Regions from separate parts of the Paenibacillus sp. JCM 9796 genome, predicted to be linked through region 3. Evidence: riboswitches for the same ligand, from Rfam matches in the RefSeq annotation. Region 3 holds a riboswitch; each other region holds the start of a gene.
The links. A riboswitch is a leader RNA that binds a small molecule or an ion and turns the genes downstream of it on or off. The one in region 3 is predicted to bind cyclic di-AMP.

Region 1 (7,737 bases), 1.8 Mb from region 3:
GAAGTCAACGAAGTGCTGAAACGCGTTTCTCCGACGTTCCCGCAGCAGGTAGCGGGCGTTATTGCCAAGACGTACCAGCAAGAAATCGTCGTCAGCCTCGTCTCGAGTCAGCTGGACGCGGACCGGATGGATTACCTGCTGCGCGATGCTTATTTCACCGGCGTAAATTACGGCACCTTCGATCTGGAGCGAATTTTGCGCGTGATGCGGCCGTATCAAGGACATATCGTAGTTAAGGAAAGCGGGATGCACGCCGTTGAGGATTATTTGATGTCCCGATACCAGATGTATTGGCAAGTGTACTTCCATCCGGTTACCCGAAGCGCGGAAGTCGTCCTGCATAAAATTTTTCAAAGAGCCAAACAACTGTTTGATGAAGGGTATCCGTTCCACTTTCTGCTCGAACCGCTGCCCAGCTTGTTCGGCAATCGGCTGACCACGGAAGAATACCATTTGCTGGATGAAGCGTTGATGCAAACGGTGCTGATGCAATGGACGATGGAAGAGGATGCGGTGTTGGCTGATTTGTGCTCACGCTTCTTGCAGCGGCGTTTATTCAAATATGTAACGCTGGAAATTATGGACGTCGGCATGCTGGAACGGCTTCGTGAAAAAATGGGCAATCTAGGATTAGATCCCTCCTATTACCTGGAAGTCGATTTCCCGTCCGATCAATCCTATGATGTGTACCGGCCGGGCGAACAGGATGAGAAACTGCCGATTTTATTGCTCGATGCGCACGACACGTTGACGGAAATCTCGCGAAAATCCGAAATCGTGCGTTCGATCAGCGGGATCCAGAACGGAAAATACCACCTGTATTACCCGCAGGAACTCGTATTGAAACATCTTCCAGCTTTGGATAAAGAAATTCGGAAGCTGCTAAGATCTTAAACGACATATAGAAGATGAAGGAGAAAACGTTATGCTAATCGACACACATGCACACCTGAATGCGCCGCAATTCGATGAAGACCGACACGAGGTGATTGCGCGCGCAAGAGACAACGGAATAAGTCGAATCGTGAATATTGGATTTAATCGGGAGACGATTCCAAGCTCCTTGGCGCTGGCTGAGCAGTACGATTTCATCTACTCGACGGTGGGCTGGCATCCGACGGAAGCCAAAGATATGAGGGAAGAAGATCTCGCCTGGATCGAATCGTTGTGTCGTCACGAGAAAGTGGTTGCCATCGGCGAAATCGGGCTTGATTACCATTGGGATACGTCGCCGAAAGACGTACAGAATCGGGTATTCCGCGAACAAATTCGTCTGGCCCGCAGGGTCGGCCTGCCGATTGCGATCCATAACCGCGATGCGCATCAAGACGTCGTACAAACGCTGCGCGAGGAGAAAGCGGCGGAGGTCGGCGGCGTGATGCATTGTTACTCCGGCAGCTGGGAGACGGCCAAAATGTGTCTCGATATGAATTTTTACATTTCTTTCGGCGGCCCAGTAACTTTCAAAAATGCCAAGCAACCGAAAGAGGTACTCGAGAAGGTGCCGATGGACCGGCTTTTGATTGAAACCGATGCGCCTTATTTAACTCCGCATCCATATCGGGGCAAGCGAAACGAGTCCGCTTACGTCCGTCTTGTCGCCGAAACGGCGGCCGAAATCAAGGGCATTTCGATCGAGCAATTAGCCGAAGCGACGACTCGAAATGCGATGGAACTTTTTCGTTTAAAGTGAGTGTGTTGGGCTCTGGGAAACGCTTGCATAAACGCTGTTACTTATAGCGAATCGAGAAAAATAAAGAAAACAGCTAAATCGGTTCGTGCGAATGAGAGATAGATGTATTTTATTCATGTAATGAGTATATTTAAACGAAAATGGGTAAAAACCGTTCTTTTTTTATACGTTTGTATACTTTACAACCAAACCCCTCGCGTCGTACACTCAATAATAACTTCATACGATTACCAGAATTCCAACATCGCTGAGTTTCCGAAAGGAAAACGGGGGAACCACATCGCGGCGGTCCATTCATGATTGCCAAGGTGTTTTTTAGGGGTGAATCTCTGGGGCGGGCAACTGTCCCGGGGTAGGGCGACTCTCAAGTCCGAATCCGTCAGCTAACCTCGTAAGCGTCTAGAGAGAGGTAACGCATTGTCGTGTGCTTTTATTTTCATTTGGACAAAATGAGAAAAGTCACGGGAAGGTTCCTCTTCTCCGCTGACTTTTTTTGTGTTTCCCGTAAAAGGGATTCGTGTCCAAGCTGGCTACTCTTTACACCCGAGGGGGGTGAATACGGCAGGCAAGTGGATACTCTGATGTCAGCAGCACAAACGTTGGTAATGGCAATCAAACAATTTACCATAGTCGCGTCAGAATCTTATCATGCATAACACTCGAATGGCGAGGCTTTAAGGAGGACCGAACAAGTGGGCGCTGAAACACCAGGGCAAACCCATGTAAGACGATCATCCAGCATGACCTTCGCGTTGCGATGGACGCATGAAAACTTGCGTATGATTTCGATTATCGCTCTCATTTCATTCGCTATGACTTTCATGTTCTTGATGATGTTGCACGGTACGGCCATTAAGCGCGTATCGATCGTTGTAGACGGACAGGAACGCACGTTCCAAACCCGGGAAGAGGTACTGCAACGAGTACTGGATGAGCAAGGAATCGCAGTAAGCGAGAACGACCGTATTTCCCATGCGCTGGATGCAAAGGTGAAATCGGGCGACCGCATTGCGATCACGCATACGACGCCGGTGCAATTAACCGCCGACGGCGAGACGAAGACAGTTTACACGGTTGGCAAGACGGTAGAGGCCGCTCTGCAGGATTTGAACGTCCCTGTGGGCGAGCTCGATAAAGTCATTCCGGCTAAGGAAACGGAAGTAAGCCCTCATGCGGAACTGAAGGTTGTCCGCGTGACGAAAGAAACAGCAGATGTGCAAGAACCGATCGCATTCGATACAGTAACCAAGAGCGAGCCCCAATTGTTAAAGGGCAAAGAGCAAGTATTGCAGGAAGGTCAGAAGGGCCTCCTTGTGAAGAAGCTGGAGAAAGTGTATGAAGACGGCGTGCTTGTGTCGGAGCAGGTCGTGGATCAGCAAGTACAAACCGAGAGCAAACAACGCATTGTGGCCGTCGGGACGAAAAATCCGGTTGTCGTTCTGTCCTCTTCATCGCCGAACGTCGAGGAGTTGACCAAGAACGGCGTCAAATTCGGCTACAAGCAAGTAATCAAAAACGTTACGCTAACCGCTTATTCGGCGGGGGTGTCATCCACCGGCAAGGATGAAAGTCATCCGCAATACGGCGTAACTTCTTCGGGCGCGAAGGTAACGGAAGGTCGCACGATTGCAGTCGATCCTAAAGTGATCCCGATCGGCTGGTGGGTCTATATCGAGGGCGTCGGCTTCCGCCGAGCCGAAGATACAGGCAGCGCTGTGAAAGGGAACAAGATCGACGTCTTTTTCGAGAACGGTGACTATGCAACTCGTTTCGGTACGAAGCGCGGTTATACGGTATACATTATCGGTCCCAAAAAACCGTCGGCGGATTAGGCGCTTGCAATTCGGAAAGACTACATTCATTATATATAGATCGGCAGATAAGAAGAGGTGCTCGTGAGGCGTCCCTCTTCTTTTTCTCTTGTTCACGAAGGAAGGTACGTGCACATGATTAAAGAAATTATCGTAGTGGAAGGTAAGGACGATACGGTAGCCATTAAGCGAGCGGTAGAAGCGGAAACCATCGAAACGGGCGGTTCGGCGATCAATGCGGACGTTATTCGACGCATTAAGCTTGCGCAAGAACGGCGGGGCGTAATCGTATTCACGGATCCCGATCATGCCGGGGAGCGTATTCGCAAAATTATTACGAAGGAAGTACCCGGCGCGAAGCATGCCTTCCTGACGCAGGAGGCGGCGACAAGCAAGGGCGATATCGGCGTCGAGAACGCATCGGTCGAAGCGATTCGCACGGCACTGGCCAACGTGAGGACCGACGGTCGAAACGAAGAGTCGGCTATCACATGGGACGATCTGATGGAGGCCGGGCTGATCGTGCATCCTCGTGCGGCCGCCCGGAGACTTGCGATGGGCAATCGTCTCGGAATCGGTTATTGCAACGGGAAGCAATTTTATAACCGCTGCCGCATGTTTCAAATTTCCCGGGAGGAGTTTGAAGCGGCCCGTCGGGAATTGAATGAAAAAGAGGGTGCCACGTCATGAGTCGAAACGGAAATGAACCGGGTTACGGACAAGCGTCCGAGGATATCGCTTCGCCGAAGCGAACCAAGGAACTGATGCAGAAGTACGGCTTTGTGCTCAAGAAAAGCCTCGGACAAAATTTTCTGATCGATCAGAATGTGCTTCACAACATTGTCTCTGCCGCTGAGCTTGACGAGACGAAGGGCGCGCTCGAAATTGGTCCGGGCATCGGGGCATTGACCCAGCAGCTCGCTAAACGTGCGGGCAAAGTCGTAGCCGTCGAGATCGACCAGCGGCTGCTGCCGATGCTGGAGGAGACGCTGGCGCCTTATCCGCAGGCCGAAGTGGTGCACGGGGACGTACTCAAGGTGGACCTGCAGGCGTTGTTCAAGGATAAGTTTCAAGACGTATCGAAAGTAAGCGTTGTCGCTAACCTGCCTTACTATGTGACGACCCCGATCCTGATGAAGCTGCTGGAAGAGCGGCTGCCGCTCGAGAACATTGTCGTCATGATCCAGAAGGAAGTGGCCGAGCGAATGGCGGCAAAGCCCGGAGGCAAGGAATACGGCTCGCTCAGCATCGCCGTACAGTATTATTGCGAACCGGAAGTGGTCGCGATCGTGCCGCAAACGGTGTTCATTCCGCAGCCGAACGTGGACTCGGCGGTCATCAAGCTCAAGGTGCGAGAGAAGCCGGCGGTGGAAGTCGAAGACGAGGCGTTCTTCTTTGACGTCATGCAGGCCAGCTTCGTGCAGCGCCGCAAGACGATTTACAACAACTTGGCGGCCAAATATTTCGATAAAGAATCGAAGCCCGATCTGGAACGTCTGCTGCTGGGTGCGGGAATCGCACCCTCGAGGCGCGGCGAGACGCTGTCGATCGAAGAGTATGCAAAGTTGTCGCACCGCTTAGCCGATTACTTGAAGACGGCAAGAACCGCCAAATAACGATCCTGGGCGAAACGTCTGCACCAAATGCCTAGAACCGCCATACGATAGACGGGGAGGCGATGCAGCCATGAAGCAGGGAGACCTGGTCACTCGGAAGTCGTATGGTGGTGATATCGTTTTTAAAATTCAAGAAATCCGGCAACAGCTGGCGGTTCTTCGGGGAGTGGAGCTTAGGCTTTTGGCCGATGCACCCCTTGTCGATCTGGAAGTGATGCCGCAGCTCGATCCTTACCTCGATAAAGCAATTACACGTCCGAAATGGATGGACACGATGCCGCGCAACGGATTGGCGGCGGCGACGACAGGGCCGCCCGGCTGGCCGGCGGGGGAGCCGGCCAAACATCCCGTTTACTTCGAAATGCCAGGCAAAGTATTGCATTTGGACGGCGATCCGAATTATTTGCGCAAGTGCATGAACTTATACGGTGAATTGCGGGTTCCCGCCGAAGGGTATTACGTAGCCGAGGCGAATATGGCCGATGCGGTGTATCGGCTGCTTCCGCTGGTACGCCCCGACATTGTGGTCATAACGGGGCACGACGGCTTTGTAAAGCATCGGCCGGCAGGCGATATTACCAAGCTTAGCAGTTACAAGAATTCGCATAACTTCGTAAATGCGGTTCAAGCCGCCAGGCAGTTCGAGAAAAGTCTCGATGCCTTAACGATCGTCGCAGGCGCTTGCCAATCGCACTTTGAAGCGCTGCTGCAGGCGGGAGCGAACTTTGCCAGCTCGCCGGCCCGCGTCTTGATCCATGCGCTTGATCCATTGTGCATTGCGGTGAAAGTAGCTTATACGCCGATCAAAGAAACCGTAAACATAGTCGATGTCATCGGGTTGACGCACAGCGGTCTCGAAGGGATCGGGGGCATCGAATCGCTGGGAAGCTACCGAAGAGGCGTGCCGAAAATTCAATATGCCACTCCGAAATAAGCGCCGAAATGGTGCTTTTTCTTTTTTATTCGACAATTTGGTGAACGAATACGGAAGCGCCTAGCGTAAAACCGCATAAAATCAGGGAAAATAATCGTTGACAACTAATCAAAGACGCTGATATAATATTTCGCTTAAATTGACATACTACCTATGTTGCGTTATAATAATCTAGAAGGAAAGAGGTGGTAGCAGTCAATGGCTAAAAATGCGCTATTGGAGATCAAACGTTGTTTGGAACCTCATGTCGGACAGAAGATAATGCTTAGAGCGAATGGTGGCCGCCGCAAGACGGTTGAACGCTCCGGAGTCTTGGAGGAAACCTACCCTTCCGTTTTCATTGTGAAGCTGGATCAAGAACAGCAAACCTTCAAGCGAGTTTCTTACAGTTATGCGGACATACTGACGGAATCTGTCGAAGTCACAGTATGTAACGACGACGGAGAAGTACGGATTACAATACAGCAATAAGGTTACATAAGGAACGGTTGATCGTTAGGTGGTCAGTCGTTTTTCTTTAGTAGCCCTATCCATGTGAATCGCTGTGTGCTGCGGACTCGGCGCTTATTCGTCCTTTCGCTTTTTAAGACGTTCGGATGAGATGTAAAGTTGCATTCGTATGAATTTGCTGCGGCGGGCGCATACTAACCTCATAACTCGAACATTCATCCTTTGAAGGAGGGTTTCGGATATGGGGCGTAGAAGCCGCAGAGGCGTGATGTCGGAACAATTTAAATATGAGCTGGCCAAAGATTTAGGGTTCTATGAAACGGTGCAGCGGGAAGGTTGGGGCGGAATTCGCACGAAGGATGCCGGCAATATGGTGAAGCGGGCCATTCAGATCGCGGAGCAAACGCTTGCCCGGCAGACGCAGGTGCAAGCGCAGGCGGTTCAGACGCCATATCGTCCTGCTATGCAGCAGCCCGTGCCGCCTCCGGTCTCGTTCGGACCGTCCGGCTTTGCAGCTGGCGTTTCTTCATATCCGGTGCAGAATGTGCCGTATTACGCGGCTTCGCACGGCACTCCGGCGAACGCCTCTTCCTATTCGCCATATACAGGACAATAACGAACGGTCGAAACATGAAGCTAAAGCGCGAAACCCGGGCTTTAGCTTTTTTTTGTCTCCTTTTTGGTATAGTATTAGGTTAAATGACATAAATGGCATTCGGCCTCATGGCAGGAAAAGTCAGACAGGTGTAAAGAAGGTGTGTTATGAAAGTGTTCGAGAAAGCGCCGGCAAAAATCAATTTGTCCCTGGATGTGTTGTACAAGCGGGCCGACGGGTTTCATGAAGTCGAAATGGTCATGACGATGGTGGATTTGGCCGATCGTATCGAGATGCAGGAGCTTCCACGGGATACGATCATTATTTCCAGTCAAGCAGGCTACATACCGCTCGATGAGAAGAACTTAGCGTTTCAAGCGGCGCGTTTGATTAAGGAACGTTACGAAGTGAGGCAGGGCGTTTATATTCATTTGGATAAAAAAATTCCGGTATCCGCCGGGTTGGCCGGGGGAAGCAGCGATGCGGCGGCGACGCTGCGCGGCCTGAATAAGCTATGGAAGCTCGGCATAGGGACCGAAGAGCTTCAGCGGCTTGGCGCCGAGCTGGGATCGGACGTGCCGTTCTGCGTAACCGGAGGAACGGCGCTTGCCCGGGGGCGCGGAGAGAAGCTGGAGCCG
Region 2 (7,737 bases), 2.5 Mb from region 3:
AAACCCCGAAGCCCAACGCGACATCGATCAAGTCATTGCGCTCTTCTTCATATACGTGCAATTCCGGATGTTTCGGATCGTTACTCATTTCAGTTCCTCCTTGTCGCTTCGTGCGGCCCGAAGAAGGGCTCTTCAGGAACGTCCGATCGCACACCGCGAGACTTATCGTAATTATATAGGCCTAGTATACCCAACTTCGCAGATGATTGTAAAGGATGCGAAAGTGACAATTATGCAAACTTTGGTTCGGTTGAAAAGTGAAAGCAATGTGGTATACTTTACATGTTGACATTATCCGCGAAAGGAGAATTCCCATCATGGCTATTGTAAATGTGACTGATCAATCCTTCACCGGTGAAGTGGAAGGATCCGGTACGGTTCTCGTAGATTTCTGGGCTCCCTGGTGCGGTCCTTGCAAAATGATCGCTCCGGTCCTGGAAGAGCTGGATAAAGAACTCGGCGACAACGTGAAGATCGCGAAGGTGAACGTGGACGACAATCCGGAATCCGCTTCGCGCTTTGGCGTTATGAGTATCCCGACCTTGATCGTCTTCAAAGACGGTCAACCGGTGGACAAGGTCGTCGGCTTCCAATCGAAAGACGCGTTGAAGAACGTATTGGGCCGCCATCAATAATTTGGCAGTCTGACGATGACGTGAGAAAAAGCTCTTTTTCTGCTATGCTGAAAAAGAGCTTTTTTTTGTTGCCTGCGAAAGGAGAGAATGGCATGTCGGACACGCATGGGGAATGGAATCCGCAGGACCGGAAGAAGACGCTGGAAGCGATCAAAACGAAGCTTTCGCTCGTTCCGGAGCTGCCGGGCTGTTACTTGATGAAGAACCGCGAAGGCACGATCATTTATGTCGGCAAAGCGAAAATATTGCGCAACCGGCTGAGGACTTATTTTACGGGCAGTCATACGGCGAAGACGCAGCTGCTGGTGAGCGAAATCGTCGATTTCGAGTATATCGTGACCGCCAGCAACATGGAAGCGCTCATCCTGGAGTGCAATCTGATCAAGAAGTACGTCCCGAGGTACAATGTACTCCTGAAGGACGATAAATCTTTTCCCTATATAAAAATTACGCACGAGCGGCATCCGAAGCTCGAAGTGACGCGGCGGGTGCATAAGGACAAGGCGAAATATTTCGGCCCGTATCCGAATGCGTACGCCGCTCAGGAAACGAAGAAGCTGCTGGACCGGTTGTACCCGCTGCGCAAGTGCAATACGCTGCCGGATAAGGTATGCCTGTACTACCACTTGGGCCAGTGTATCGCACCCTGTGAGTTCGAGGTCGAGCAGGAGACGTACGATAAGATGGTCGGGGAGATCGCGCGCTTTTTGAACGGCGGCCACGACGAGATCAAGGAGGACCTGAAGCGCAAAATGCAGGAAGCGGCCGAGGAGCTGAACTTCGAACGGGCCAAGGAGCTGCGGGATCAAATTGTGCACATCGACGCCGTCATGGAGAAGCAGAAGATTACGACGAACGATAAGATGGACCGCGACGTATTCGGCTTTGCCGTCGACAAAGGGTGGATGTGTGTCCAGATTCTATATATGCGCCAAGGGAAGCTTATCGAGCGGCATGCGACGATGTTCCCTTACTATGGCGAAGCGTATGACGATTTCACCTCGTTCGTGACCCAGTATTACAGCGATAACCCGGCGCTGCCGAAGGAAATTTTCCTGCCGCCGAATCCGGCGGAGGAACGTCCGGCCGCTGTGGAGACGCCTGCGGCGGGCGCAGGCGCGGAGCAGGGAACGCCTGTGCCGGAGGAGACGGCCGCGGCCGAGACGAAATCCGACGTCAAGGATGCGCTCGAAAGCTGGCTGAAGGTGCGGGTGCATATGCCCCGCCGCGGCTTGAAGAAGAACATGGTTGAGATGGCGAGCGACAACGCGCGCGTGGCGCTTGAAGAGAAGTTTAAGCTGATCGAACGGGATGCCGAGCGGACGATCAAGGCCGTTGAAAATTTGGGCCAATACCTCGGTACGGGCACGATCCATCGCATCGAAGCGTTCGACAACTCGAACATCCAGGGAAGCGACCCGGTGTCGGCGATGGTCGTGTTCACGGACGGCAAGCCGGACCGCAAGGAATACCGCAAGTACAAAATCAAGACGGTGCAGGGACCGGACGATTACGAGACGATGCGTGAGGTCGTCAGACGCCGCTACGAGCGTGTGTTGAAGGAAGGACTGAAGATGCCCGACCTGATCGTCATCGACGGCGGCAGGGGCCATCTGGCGGCTGCAGTGGACGTGCTCGAGAACGAGCTCGGTTTGCATTTGCCGGTATGCGGTCTGGTCAAAGACGCCAAGCACAAGACGGCCCAGCTGTTAATGGGCGATCCGCCCGAAGTGGTGCCATTGCCGCGCGACAGTCAGGAATTTTATTTGCTGCAGCGCATCCAGGACGAGGTGCATCGCTTCGCCATCACGTTCCACCGCGAGACGCGCGCCAAGTCGATGACCGTATCGACGCTCGATTCGATCACGGGCATCGGCGAGAAGCGGCGCAAGGCGCTCTTGAAGCACTTCGGCTCGTTGAAAAAAATAAAAGAGGCTCAAGTCGAAGACTTCAAGCCTCTCGGTATCGGGGAAAAGCTGGCGCAGCACATTCTCGCTTCCTTGAACCGCCCCGCCGAAGGAGCCGAAGCCGGGCCCGGCGCAAGCGATAGCGCCGACCCGATTACGGATGGCGCAGCGGCGGATTCGACGGGGATCGAGGCCTGAAGCGCCCGTGCAGCCTGTGCAGCAGCCAACCGACGACAGCCGGCGCGAAGAAGTACGCGAGGCCGACGGCGGCTTGCCTGTCGTCGCCGCTGTACATCAGCGAGAAGCCCATCAGGATGCTGTCCATCGCCGCGTGGGCGAACAGGGCGGTCAGGAAGCCGTACCGCAAGTACGCGTAACCGAACACGATGCCGATGACCGACACCTCTACAAGCCGGGTGTACACCGGGTATACCGGGTACTGGGTGTGACTCATCGCCCAGATGACGCTAGGCACAAGCACCGCCACGAAAGGACGGCGTGTCAGCTTTAGCATAAGCGACACGCCGAGCACCCGGTAGACGGCTTCCTCGGAGATGGCTGCAGACCAGGCCAGCAGCGGAAACCATTCGGGGTGCAGCATATTGTACACCGAATCGGTCGGGTCGTTCACGGCCCAGACGTCGAACAGCTCGGTGGCGGCGAAGAACAACGCCTGCTGGATGCCGAGAATGAACAGGGCGATCACATATCCGCTGCTCATCGCCTGCTTCACTTGCCCGCCAAAGTCCGCATCACGCCATACGGCCCACGGGCGCTCGCCCCGGTCAAGCGTCAGCCGGCTTCCGGCAACCAGGGCGAAGTAAGAGGACAACGCCATCAGCGCCACATAGATGTTGCTGATCCACAAGTACAACACCGCATCCGGCCCCGAAGGACCGCTGCCGTGCATCGTACGGAAGGCGGGCATCAGATTGTAGTTATTGCTCACATAGATCGCCAGGAACACGATCGACAGCAGCGCGCCGCGCGCGAAGTCGATCTGTTTGCGCTGCCGTACGACGAGGATCAAGGCGGCGAGCGCCATCAGCAGCGATGCGAACAAGCTGATCCGCGTCATCAGAGCGGACCGCTCGTCCTGCATCTGCTGCCAGAGCGTGAAGCTTTCCGGCGGCGGGAATGCCGGGCGGAACGACACCGCTTGCCCGTTCGCCGTCTGCACGTGCAGCTCCAGCGGGGCTTCGCCGATCCGCTCCGTCTTGCTGACGAATACGAATTCGCCGGGCGGGCGTTTGTCCGCAGCGCTGCCAGCCAGTGTGAACGCAGCCGGATCGAAGCCCATATCGCGGACGGCGCTTACGGCGATCGAGGACGCATCCGTTTCCGCCGCCGGCCGCGCTTCGGTTTTGGCCGTCGGCGCTTTCGAAGCGCTATAGCTGATCACCTGACGGTTGTTGAAGTTGACCCCGATGTAATAGGTGGCTTGCCCATCGCGGATTTCCACTTCGTAATAATCGATTGGATAACGCTTCTCGAACCGCTTTCGATACTCTTCCTCCAAGCCTTCCTTCTGGATGTACCCGCTGCGAACCGTGTTCGATTGAAACAACGTATCCGCCGTGCGGCCGGGCGAGAGCCCGAATTTGTGATCGGCGAAGGCGATCGCGAGGTCGGCCGCTTCCGCTTTACTAATGGCAGGCGCCGCCTGTGCTTCCCCGTCAAGATCGTTGTGGTCCTGAATCAGCGGGGCGAGATAAGATAGCCCGAAGTACAGCAGAAGACCGATGACCGCCAGCCATAAGGGGGGACGAGAACCTTTGTTGGGCATGACACACTCCTTATCCGGTAAATCGTAACAGCTTATCTTAATCGTATTCTCCGTTATGGCCATCCATGCTAATAGGGTAATCTCATGATATCACGAGAAACCGCCGGAAAAAACAAGCAAGGAGAAGACTTCACCGTTTGAGAGCGCTGTCATGTATCGTAATGTTCCGAAAATCCTTCCTTTTCCGCCAAATAGAGCTTTGTACTTCGTTCCAAAGAACCTTATAATTCATATCAATTGAATAAGAAGCCGAATTTCTTCAAGAAAACGGGGGAACCATGAATCATAGGGGTGAATTCCGTGCAGGGCCGGGTAACGGGCCGCATGGATAGGGGGCCTGTATACCCGAATCCGTCAGCTAACCTCGTAGGCTTGTGTTACAGGAACCTTGGATGGCACTGGGTTTCCCGTGTCTTTTTTTTGTTGTTCATAAAAAGTTGAGAAGGTGCAGGTTCAGGATGAAATCCAAATCGAAAAAAATCGAGCTTACCCCGCCGCAAATTTTGGTCATCGGGTTCGCCTTGATCATACTGGCGGGCGCCGGCTTGTTAACGCTCCCGGTGTCAGCGGCGTCCGGGGTGCCGACGCCTTTCCTGGACGCGTTGTTCACGGCGACCTCGGCGACCTGTGTGACCGGTCTGGCCGTAGTCGATACAGGCACTCATTGGTCTTTATTCGGCAAGATTGTCATTATTTCGTTGATTCAGGTCGGCGGTCTCGGGTTCATGACCATGGCCACCCTGTTCGCCTTCGCCTTGAATAAGCGGCTTTCGCTGAAAGAACGGCTCATTCTTCAAGAAGCGATGAATCAGGGCAGCATGGAAGGCATCGTGCGCTTAATCCGTAAAGTTCTGGTGTACTCGTTGACGATCGAGTTCACAGCGGCTGTCATCTTCGCCATCCGGTGGTCGTTCGATTTAGGTCCGGTGCGTGCGCTGGGGTATGGGGTGTTTCATGCGATCTCGTTCTTTAACAACGCCGGGTTCGATCTGTTCGGTCCGATTACCGGCCAGTTCTCCAGCATTACGGCTTACGCGGACGATTATGTGATCAATATCGTCTCCATGGCGTTGATTATATTAGGAGGGATCGGGTTTGTCGTCCTGTCCGACTTGATGGAGTACAAGCAGCGCCGCCGGCTGTCGCTCCATTCCAAGGTCGTGTTGAGCGCGAGCGGCATTCTGATCCTGGTCGGCGCCATCGTCATCTTCATCTTTGAATTTACGAATCCGAAGACGCTTGCCACGCTTAACTGGAACGGTAAAATACTGGCTTCGTTCTTTCAATCGGTCTCCCCTCGAACGGCCGGCGCGAACAGCATCGACATCGCGGGCATGAGGCAGGCGACGCAGTTTTTCATTATTGTTCTCATGTTCATCGGGGCGTCCCCGGGATCGACGGGTGGCGGGATCAAGACGACGACGTTCACGACGCTGATCGGGGCGATTATCGCGATGATCCGGGGGAAAGAGGATATCGTGCTGTTCCATAACCGGCTCGGCAAAGACCGGATTCTTAAAGCGATTACGTTAACCATGATCGCCTTGTTCTGGGTCATCCTCGTCACCATGCTGCTGTCCACGACGGAAGATCACAATTTCCTGATGATTTTGTTCGAAGCGACGTCGGCTTTCGGCACGGTCGGACTGTCGATGGGGCTCACGCCCGATTTGACCACGTTCGGCAAGTTGATGATCGCCCTTACGATGTTTATCGGCCGGCTCGGTCCGTTGACGCTCGCGTATGCGCTCGGTCCGAAGGCAGAGAAAGAGCTGTTCAGATACCCGGAAGGGAAAATTACGATTGGATAGGGAGAGGCATTCGATGAAACGCAGTCAGTACGCGGTAATCGGACTCGGCCGTTTCGGCTCGAGTCTGGCAAAGGAGCTCATACAGCTCGGTTATGAAGTAATGGGGATCGATATGGACGAGGAAGCGGTAGAAGAAATGAGCGAAGAGCTCACGCACGTCGTCGTTGCGGATTCGACGGACGAAGATGTCATTCGTTCGCTTGGGATCCGGAATTTTGATTGCGTGATCGTAGCGATCGGCAACGATATTCAAGCCAGCATCCTGACGACGATCCTCTTGAAGGATATCGGGGTGAAGATGGTTGTGGCCAAGGCGTTGTCCGAGCTGCACGGGAAGGTGCTGCATAAGATCGGCGTCGACCGGGTCATTTTCCCGGAACGGGATATGGGCATTCGCGTCGCGCATCAGCTGGTTTCCCCGAATCTGCTCGATTATATCGAGCTGTCGAAGGAGTACACGATCGCCGAGCTGGCCGTTCCGAAGTGTTTGGACGGTCTGTCGTTGAAGGAGCTTGATACCCGGGCTCGTTATGGCTGCAGCGTCGTCGCTATCAATAAGAAGCATGGCGACGTGATCATCGCGCCGACGGCTACCGATACCGTAGACGAGAAGGACGTCATGGTCATCATTGGCACGAACGAACAGATCGAGCATTTCGAGAACACTTTGGTTCGTTAAGGCTTTGTTAGACGATCGACCGTTATGTTTATATAGGAAGGAGCCGCGGAGAGTTGGAGAATGCCGTACTTATCGAGCATGTCATCTTTTTAATCGTTTCCGTCTTATTTCTGGGCATGATTTTCGGAAAAGCGGCGAATTGGCTGAAACTGCCGGACGTCGCTCTCTTTTTGGCCGCAGGCATGATCGTCGGTCAAGGGCTGCACCTGATTCACGAGCCGAGCAGCACGTTCACGAATCAATTCATCTTAACCGTCGGTTCCGCGCTCATCTTATTCGACGGGGGGCGCAACATCCGGCTGTCGGGCCTTCGCCAGGTATGGGTCACCCTTACCTTGCTAAGCGTGCCGGGCGTGCTGATTACGTGCGCGGTCGTCGCTTTCGCCGCCCATTACCTGCTGGGGATCCCGTTCATGTATGCGGTGCTGCTTGGGGCGATTATTTCGTCGACCGACCCGGCGACGCTGATCCCCGTCTTCAAGCAAGTGAAGATCCGGAGCAAAGTACGGGAAACGGTGGAAAGCGAATCCGCCTTCAACGACGCAACCGGCTCGATCCTCACCTTCTCGGTGCTCGGCGCGATTACGGGCGGACAGGCGATATCGCTTTCCTCAAGCGTGCTCGAGTTTCTGCAAACGGCGCTCGGCGGCATCGCGGTCGGCATCGGCGTCGGGTTCGGGCTGGCGTTCATCACGGCGCACCTGAGGCTCGGATGGCTGCGCGATTACACCACGATCGCCCTCGTCGTTACCGCGCTTGGGGCCTACTGGCTGGGCGACGCGCTGCATGTGAGCGGATTTATGGCGACGTTCACGGCCGGACTGATTTGGGGGAACAGCGATTTGTTCAAGCTCCACATGGACGACAAGCTGCAGGAAATGGGCCACTTTACCGAAAATATGACGGTGCTGATGCGCAT
Region 3 (7,737 bases):
CCCGTGGCGCGGGAGTAGCTTCCGCCGCGGTCTCTTGGTCGCTCAAGGGAGAAGCGTACTTGAAAACTTTTTCTCCCGATTTTGTGATTCGGGATATGAGGGAACTGAAACCGATCGTTGGCGTCGAATAGTGTCCGGCAGTTTCCGAATAAATAAACGGAAGCATTGACACAAATGCACAACCATGGTATTTTTTTCTTGTATAAAATTTGAGTTATTCATCTCACTATCGGTGCGAGGCGGCAGCACATTCGACTGGAAGCAGGTGCGCCGGAAAGCGTTGGACCGAAGAAGAAGCATTGCCATAAAATATTCGGGAAGCCCGGCAGTCATGCTGGGCTTCTTGAGCAAACGCGTAGTGCTGCCCGCCGCGATTGGCCTGGACGTTCTGCAGCCTGAACATACCTGAGGAGGAAACAATGATGAAAGCGCTTGTACTGGAAGGTGCCAAAAATTTGATCCTGAGGCAAGTCGAAGATCCGAAGCCGGCGGAAGATGGCGTTCTGCTGAAAGTTATGGCGAATGGCGTATGCCGAAGCGATCATCACTTTTGGGAAAGCGGTCTCGTTCCCGTTAATATTCTCGGCCATGAATTTAGCGGCGTTGTGGAAGAGGTAGGCAGCAAAGTGACCCGGTTTAAGAAGGGCGATCGAGTCACGGTGCCGTTTTCCGGAAGCGAAGGCGCTTGTCCGCATTGTGTAAGCGGCCATTCCCATCTTTGCGATTCGCTCTTGATGCCCGGCTTAACGTATCAGGGCGGCTACGCCGAATATGTGGCGGTTCCTGTCGCTGACCGGAATATGATCCATTTGCCCGAAGAAATCAGTTTTGCCGAAGCATCGGCCCTGGGCTGCCGATTTATTACCGCTTTCCACGGCATCGTGGACCGGGTTCAGGTGCTTCCCGGCGAGTGGGTTGTTGTTTACGGCTGCGGAGGGGTAGGTCTATCGGCGGTCAATATCGCCTCCGCTATGGGGGCGAATGTGATCGGCGTGGACATCAACGATGCCAACCTCGATTTGGCGAAGCAAATGGGAGCCGCTTACACGGTCAACAGCAGGACGACCGATCCGATTGCAGCCGTCAACGAAATGACACAAGGCGGAGCGGATGTGTCGGTAGACGCGCTCGGGCTGTCGCAGACGGCGGTTAGCGCGATCAGAAGCTTGCGCAAGCGCGGCCGGCATCTTCAAATCGGCATGACGTCGAAGCAGGATGCGGGGTCCATCGCGATTCCGGTCGATGAGATGATCCTGAAAGAACTTTCTTTCATTACGAGCTTCGGCATGCCGGCGCATCGCTATCATGCTGTACTGCCCCTCGTATCCAACGGGAAATTGACGCCGGGGAAAATGGTGACGCGAGAAGTTTCGCTTTCCGAGGTGAACGGCATATTCGAGGAAATGAGCAGCTTTACAAATACGGGAACGTATGTCGTCACCAAGTTCGGGTAAAGCGGCGTTGGCCGGCAGCTGCCGGTATAGTCGTGTTGGCGGGCGCCGGCAATGCAGGTCAAACTCGGCGAGTTGTGAGCAATAAAGGAAGTTTTTCTGCTATTCCGTGTGTACTTAATGAAATTACAACCTGAATTAAATATTTTATTCGAGATTATCGTTAAATATAACGACATAAATAAGAAGAATAGTGTATAATAAACAGGAATAACATGTTATTGAAAAGGCGAATGCCAGCTTGGCTGCCGAGCTAATCCGACTTCATGAAAGAAAGGATGGATCATGCATGGAAAACTCCTCGATTAGCGTAGACCTGGGTGTAATCTTGTGTAAGCATTGCGCTGAAATTATTGGCACGTTCGATTCCGAGAAGGTGACTACGTATTATTCGGATTGCCAGGAGCCGGACTGCTTGGAAACGAGAAAGAACCCCAATAACCAACAATGAAAGCTATCGGGAAAGCTCTGCAACATGATCAAACCTAACGGGATTTGAAGCTCTCGCGGGTGTATGGCGGGGGCTTCTTTATTTATATCTGTGCGCTCGTATAAAGCGCTTGGCAAACCATCCGCGATATGAGATAGTATCATGTAACCGGAAGAAGGGGATGGGGTAATGAACGTCCAATATTTCGCGGATATTCTTGATAAGGTGCGGATCCATAAACCGCTCGTGCACAATATTACGAATGTAGTCGTAACGAATTTCACGGCGAACGGCCTGCTGGCCTTAGGAGCATCGCCGGTTATGGCATATGCTCACGAAGAGGTTGCAGAGATGGCGCAAATCGCCGGCGCCCTCGTCTTGAATATAGGCACGCTGGACGACCGTATCGTTCACGCCATGCGGATCGCGGGGCAATCGGCGAACGCGCATGGCGTTCCGATTGTTTTCGATCCGGTGGGAGCCGGGGCGACGGCATATCGCACGGAAACGGCCCGTTCGCTCATGAAGGAGCTGCGGATCTCGGTACTTCGAGGCAATGCTGCGGAAGTGGCTAACGTCGTCGGGAAATCGTGGAGCATTAAAGGCGTGGACGATGCAGGCAGTGCGGCCGGGGAAGTGCCTGCGCTTGTCCGGCAAGCGGCGCGGGCGATGAGCTGTGTCGTCATCGTCACAGGCCGTGACGATTATGTGAGCGACGGCGAGGCGACGTATCGGGTGAGCAATGGTACGCCGCTGCTGACCCAAGTGACCGGAACAGGCTGCTTGCTGACTTCGGTGGTCGGCGCCTTCCTTGCGGTGGAGAACGATCAAGCGGCTGCTGCTGTGGCGGCATTGGCTTATTATGGGGTCGCCGCAGAGCGAGCGGTCCAGATCGCCGGCTCCGACAATCCGGGCAGTTTTCAGATCGAATTGCTGAATCAGCTGCACAAGACGGATGGCGAAGTTGTACGTCGGCAGGCGAAAATAACTCGCGTGGAGTAAGCGACCGGAACAACTTCTCAATGAATTGTAAGATTTTGGATTATTGACTTGCGAATAGCAGTTTTGTATGATGAAATCACGCTTAATTTCCGGTTTACACGAAACCGGAAAGCGGGGGAACCAATGAAATTGGGGCGAATCATTCCATGTAGGGAACCATCTTTCCCGAGCCCGACAGCTAACCTCGTCAGCAGTAGATGGGTCAAATTGTGTATGTATGCAGACTTGCATCGTTGACCCGTGAATCCGGGTCTTTTTGTGCTCCAGACCCGTCGCAGTCCAGGACGATAAGCGCTAGATGATAGCGCATCCTGGCTGGATTCGGGTCTTTTTTGTTTTTATGATAACATCATAGCTTAAGTAAGGAGGATCATGATGCTCCAGCGAATTACTTCTTCCCACCTTCAAGAACTGACAGATGTTCAAAAAGAATACCTGCGAAACCATTGGATTCCACAAGAAGGCGAATATATAGCTATGGGTGACCACGAAGAGATGATTTATTACTTGAACGGGGTCGAGAAACATAAAGCGCTTCCATTGTTAACGATCGGACAAATGTTAAGCTACTTAAATAAACATGACCATTCCGTCCGTATTCAACATGTTTCCGGAGAATGGGTCGTGCAGACCTCTATGATTGAAAAGAAGGCTATTGAATTAAGTCATGCTTTATGGGAAGCGTTTAAATCGGTTTTGGACAAGAACACAACACGATGATGTTGTGTTCTTGTTTGTATGAGACCTGAAACCGTCGATTTTTTTTCGCGTATTGCTAAGGAAACAAGATGAGGTGAGTAATGGAACAGATATTATTGGAGTTTATTGGCTATTTCAAACAATTATCGTACATAGGCGTCGTTTTGGCGCTGACTTTCGAGTTTGTTCCGGCAGAGCTGGTTCTTCCCCTCGTCGGTTATTGGGTCTATGAAGGGGATATGAACTTGGGGCTGGCTATTCTGGCAGGGACAGTCGGAGGGGTAACAGGACCCTTGACTCTATACGCATTAGGAAAGTATGGGGGGAGGCCGGTGATAATAAAGTTTGGCAAGTTCTTTTTTATACGGACGAAAGAGATCGATAAGGCCGAACGATTTTTCCATAAGTATGGGGCGGGCGTAGCTTTTCTGGGCCGGTTTATCCCGGGGGTTCGGACCGCTGTTTCGCTTCCGTGCGGCATGGCCAGAATGAGTGTCTGGAAGTTCTCGTTATTTACGTTTTGTGCCATGCTGCCTATAACGAGTTTATACGTTTATCTTGGGTACAAGCTTGGTCCCAATTGGCACGAGGTCGGGGAGCTGGCGAAGGGGTATTTGTTCCCGGTTGCCGCCGTGATTGTGGCCGGTCTTCTCGTTTATTCAGCTGTGAAATTATTCAATCGCAATAAAGAAAGAACGACGTAGGAGACGAAAGACGGTGTGGTTTTTGAATGGTAAAATTTTAACGGGCATGGAGGATGCGGATGGTTCATGTCGAATATGTGAGTAATTATTTTACCTTCACGGAACTGAGATGGTGCCCATGTTAGAACATATAAAAGAGAAGACAAGTGATTACCTGCTGACATTAATTCAAATCATGCCTGATATCATTGTTTTTAAAGACGGTAAAGGGGTATGGGTTGAAGCGAATGATGCTGCGCTGCAGTTATTTGAGTTAGACCGTGACGCGTATAAGGGGAAAACAAATCTTGATTTTCAACGCTCTAAGCCGCATATGGAAGAGTTTTTTCATACATGCGAAGAAACCGACAATGAAGCCTGGAGAAGAGGCAAAACGATTCATTTTGAAGAAAAATTCAAGCGTTCCGACGGCTCGACCGTAATTATCGAGTTTATTAAAGAACCTGTTATGGCCGAGGATGGTCGGCGGGAGTGGTTAATTGTTGTCGGCCGCGACATTACTGAACGAAAGTTAATTCAAGATCATTTGAACGAGCAAAATGTGGTTCTGGAAATGGTTGCCAAAGGCAGGCCGCTACAAGATATTTTAGGTCACATTATTGAATTTGTAGAGAAGCAAACAGAGGCTGTTTGTTCCATTCTGCTGCTTGAAAACGATTTATTAAAACATGGAATGGCTCTCCGTCTTCCGGCTTCTTTCTTGCGGGCTGTAGACGGCATACGAATTGGACCGGACATGGGTTCTTGCGGAACCGCCGCCTATTATAACAAAAATATTATTGTATCTGACATTGAGAATGATCCGTTATGGCGGGATTTCCGCGAGATTGCGCTGGATCACGGGTTTCGGGCTTGCTGGTCTGTCCCCTTTACGGATAAAGACAATCAGGTGATCGGAACATTCGCTATCTATTACAAGACTCGAAAATCTCCCGAAACCAGGGAACTCCAAATGATCGAGCGTTCCGCTTATTTAATAGGGCTGGTAATCGAACGTAATAAAGCGGAGGAAACCATTCGAAAATTGGCATTTTTCGATTCCTTAACTGAACTCCCCAACCGTAAATCGTTTCAACATATCCTTGAAAAGACGATGGCCGAAGCCAAACAAAAAAATCAATTGTTTGCCGTGCTTTATCTGGATTTGGATGGATTCAAATTCATTAATGACTCGATGGGTCATTCCGTCGGCGATCTTCTTCTGCAGCGTGTGTCCCAGCGCTTACAAGATCTTGTATCGGATAAAGGGATTGTTTCACGTCAAGGCGGTGACGAATTCACCATCCTACTGCCAAATACGTCAAAAGCGGAAACGGAAGCTTACTGCCAGAAGATTATGGAGGCATTGAATGCGCCCTTCCGTATTCAAGATCATGATCTGTATATTTCAACAAGCATTGGGATCAGCATGTTCCCGTTTGATGGAGAAACGATAGAAGCATTGGTAAAAAATGCGGATATGGCGATGTATCATGCGAAGAGGCAGGGCAGAAATCACGGAATGCCTCGCCATGAAGCTTGACCGAGCCGCAAAAACATGAAGAAGCCCCTCTTCGGATGGGGCTTCTTCATGTTTTTGGGCTGAGATGTGTAAATATAAATATTGACAATTCATTGATAACGCTTTAATATACATGTATACAAGACGTTATACATGTATACAAGTGCTCCGCGAGGAGCAGCAATCAACCGACACTTCTACATATCGTAAAACTTTCAGAGGAGGGATTGTTATGCAAGTGCATGATCAATGGGATGTCATTGTGGTTGGCGGGGGAACGGCGGGGGCGCCGGCAGCTATTGCGGCAGCTAGAAACGGGGCCAAAGTACTTGTGGTCGAAAAGAATGGTTACCTGGGCGGGGCTTCAACTTCTGCACTAGTGTCGCCGTATGCGAACCATTATGACGCTCATGGCGAACCGACGATAGCCGGTCTTTTTAAAGAAATACTTGACTCCTTAAAGGAAATGGGAGCATGCCATGGTCCTATCCGCCCCAAGGAAGGGAACCCGCCCTGGGGGAAAAATCCCGTGATTACGCCTTTCGATGATGAATACCTGAAATTTGTGTTAACGAAGATGGCCAAAGATGCCGGAGTGAGCTTTTTATACCATACCTTGTTGAAGGATGTATGGGTTGAGGATGGCGTAGTGAAAGGCATTACGGTGTTTAACAAATCCGGCGCTCATACTTTATTCAGTAAAGTCATTGTCGACTGCACCGGGGACGCCGACGTCGCTGTGAAAGCGGGGGCCAAAACGGTAAAAGGCCGGGAAAAAGACGGGGAAAAAATGCCCGTCACCGTGTACTGCCGAGTCGGTAACGTGAATGTCGACCGGGTCGAAGAAGAAATCAAGAGAAACCGGGACAATTTCAGATGGTACGCGATAGGCAGTGCGGAAGGAGATCTTCCTGCCGGCAGCCAGCGTAAACAGCTGTTTTGTTCAGGATTTTGGCAGGAAATAGCTGCGGCTAAAGTAAACGGCGAATATAACATAGGCAGAGAAACCTTGAATTTGTTTACAAACGTAAGGGAAGGCGAAGTTACCGTTAATGCTACCCGCGTTAATTTCATAGATGGGACCAATGCGTCTGAAGTTACAGCTGCAGAGGTGGAGCTGCGATACCAGACGATGTCGGTTGTAGATTTCTTAAGAAAACGAGTGCCTGGTTTTGAAAAGTCATTCCTCATCAAGACGGCCAACGAAGCAGGCATTAGGGAAACCCATAGAATCATCGGCGAATATATACTCACGCAGGAGGATGTCGTGAAGGGTACAAGGTTTGATGATGTCGTGGCGCGTGGTGGATATGCTATCGATATTCATAATCCCGGAGATTCGAAGAGCACCTGGATCCAGGTAGACGATAGCTACGATGTACCCTATCGCGCGTTATTGCCTGTTGAACTGGAAGGCTTGCTGGTCGCCGGCCGTTGTATTTCCGCTACGCATGAAGCGGCTGCTGCCGTCCGAGCAATGCCATCCTGCGTGGCAATCGGCGAGGCTGCAGGAACTGCGGCTGCTCTCGCCACGACGAGAGGGCTCACTCCGAAAACAATCGATGTCCAGGAATTAAAACAGGTGCTAACTCAAAATGGCGTTTTACTAGCTTGATGCCGGCTGCTCTTATTCATCACGTTCATCTCCTATGATGGAGATCATCTTCGATCCGGCTGCTGACCAAGGTCAGCAGCCGTTCTTTATTATTGGGGAGAACGATCGGCGGGGCTTTGTTCATCATCTGAGAACGCATCAAAAAGGGACCCTCGAGTTTTTCTCGACGATCCCTTGCTGAAGGTGCTTTGTTGTCTTTTTCAAACCGGACGATTTGCCCGCTGTATTAGAACATCGCTTTCAATATTTCCTTGGTCGTTGTGAAATGCTGACGTAAAATTTGAACCGCCAATTCGTTATCGCCTTGCTTGAGATGAGTCAGAATCTGGGAGTGA

Region 1: it holds a riboswitch for cyclic di-AMP, as region 3 does, so the genes downstream of both, ACZ439_RS12090 (3D domain-containing protein) here and ACZ439_RS03605 (hypothetical protein) in region 3, are expected to answer to the same signal.
Region 2: it holds a riboswitch for cyclic di-AMP, as region 3 does, so the genes downstream of both, ACZ439_RS18765 (TrkH family potassium uptake protein) here and ACZ439_RS03605 (hypothetical protein) in region 3, are expected to answer to the same signal.

Annotation. Positions count from the first base shown of each region.
Region 1 is NZ_AP043723.1:2,509,234-2,516,970, reverse strand. It holds gene ACZ439_RS12100 (HD domain-containing protein) at 1-894, shown strand, start outside; gene ACZ439_RS12095 (TatD family hydrolase) at 926-1,693, shown strand; cyclic di-AMP (ydaO/yuaA leader) riboswitch at 1,929-2,107, shown strand; gene ACZ439_RS12090 (3D domain-containing protein) at 2,434-3,525, shown strand; gene rnmV (ribonuclease M5) at 3,640-4,194, shown strand; gene rsmA (16S rRNA (adenine(1518)-N(6)/adenine(1519)-N(6))-dimethyltransferase RsmA) at 4,191-5,120, shown strand; gene yabG (sporulation peptidase YabG) at 5,191-6,054, shown strand; gene veg (biofilm formation stimulator Veg) at 6,253-6,525, shown strand; partial or broken gene ACZ439_RS12065 (small, acid-soluble spore protein, alpha/beta type) at 6,746-6,922, shown strand; gene ispE (4-(cytidine 5'-diphospho)-2-C-methyl-D-erythritol kinase) at 7,267-7,737, shown strand, end outside.
Region 2 is NZ_AP043723.1:3,864,771-3,872,507, forward strand. It holds gene ACZ439_RS18745 (YqzM family protein) at 1-88, opposite strand, end outside; gene trxA (thioredoxin) at 318-635, shown strand; gene uvrC (excinuclease ABC subunit UvrC) at 728-2,740, shown strand; gene ACZ439_RS18760 (CPBP family intramembrane glutamic endopeptidase) at 2,697-4,328, opposite strand; cyclic di-AMP (ydaO/yuaA leader) riboswitch at 4,566-4,716, shown strand; gene ACZ439_RS18765 (TrkH family potassium uptake protein) at 4,787-6,139, shown strand; gene ACZ439_RS18770 (potassium channel family protein) at 6,153-6,818, shown strand; gene ACZ439_RS18775 (cation:proton antiporter) at 6,872-7,737, shown strand, end outside.
Region 3 is NZ_AP043723.1:714,776-722,512, reverse strand. It holds gene ppaX (pyrophosphatase PpaX) at 1-131, shown strand, start outside; gene ACZ439_RS03620 (zinc-binding dehydrogenase) at 420-1,454, shown strand; gene ACZ439_RS03615 (GapA-binding peptide SR1P) at 1,741-1,902, shown strand; gene thiM (hydroxyethylthiazole kinase) at 2,071-2,883, shown strand; cyclic di-AMP (ydaO/yuaA leader) riboswitch at 2,953-3,091, shown strand; gene ACZ439_RS03605 (hypothetical protein) at 3,259-3,603, shown strand; gene ACZ439_RS03600 (DedA family protein) at 3,684-4,286, shown strand; gene ACZ439_RS03595 (diguanylate cyclase domain-containing protein) at 4,405-5,808, shown strand; gene ACZ439_RS03590 (FAD-dependent oxidoreductase) at 6,020-7,402, shown strand; gene ACZ439_RS03585 (GntR family transcriptional regulator) at 7,629-7,737, opposite strand, start outside.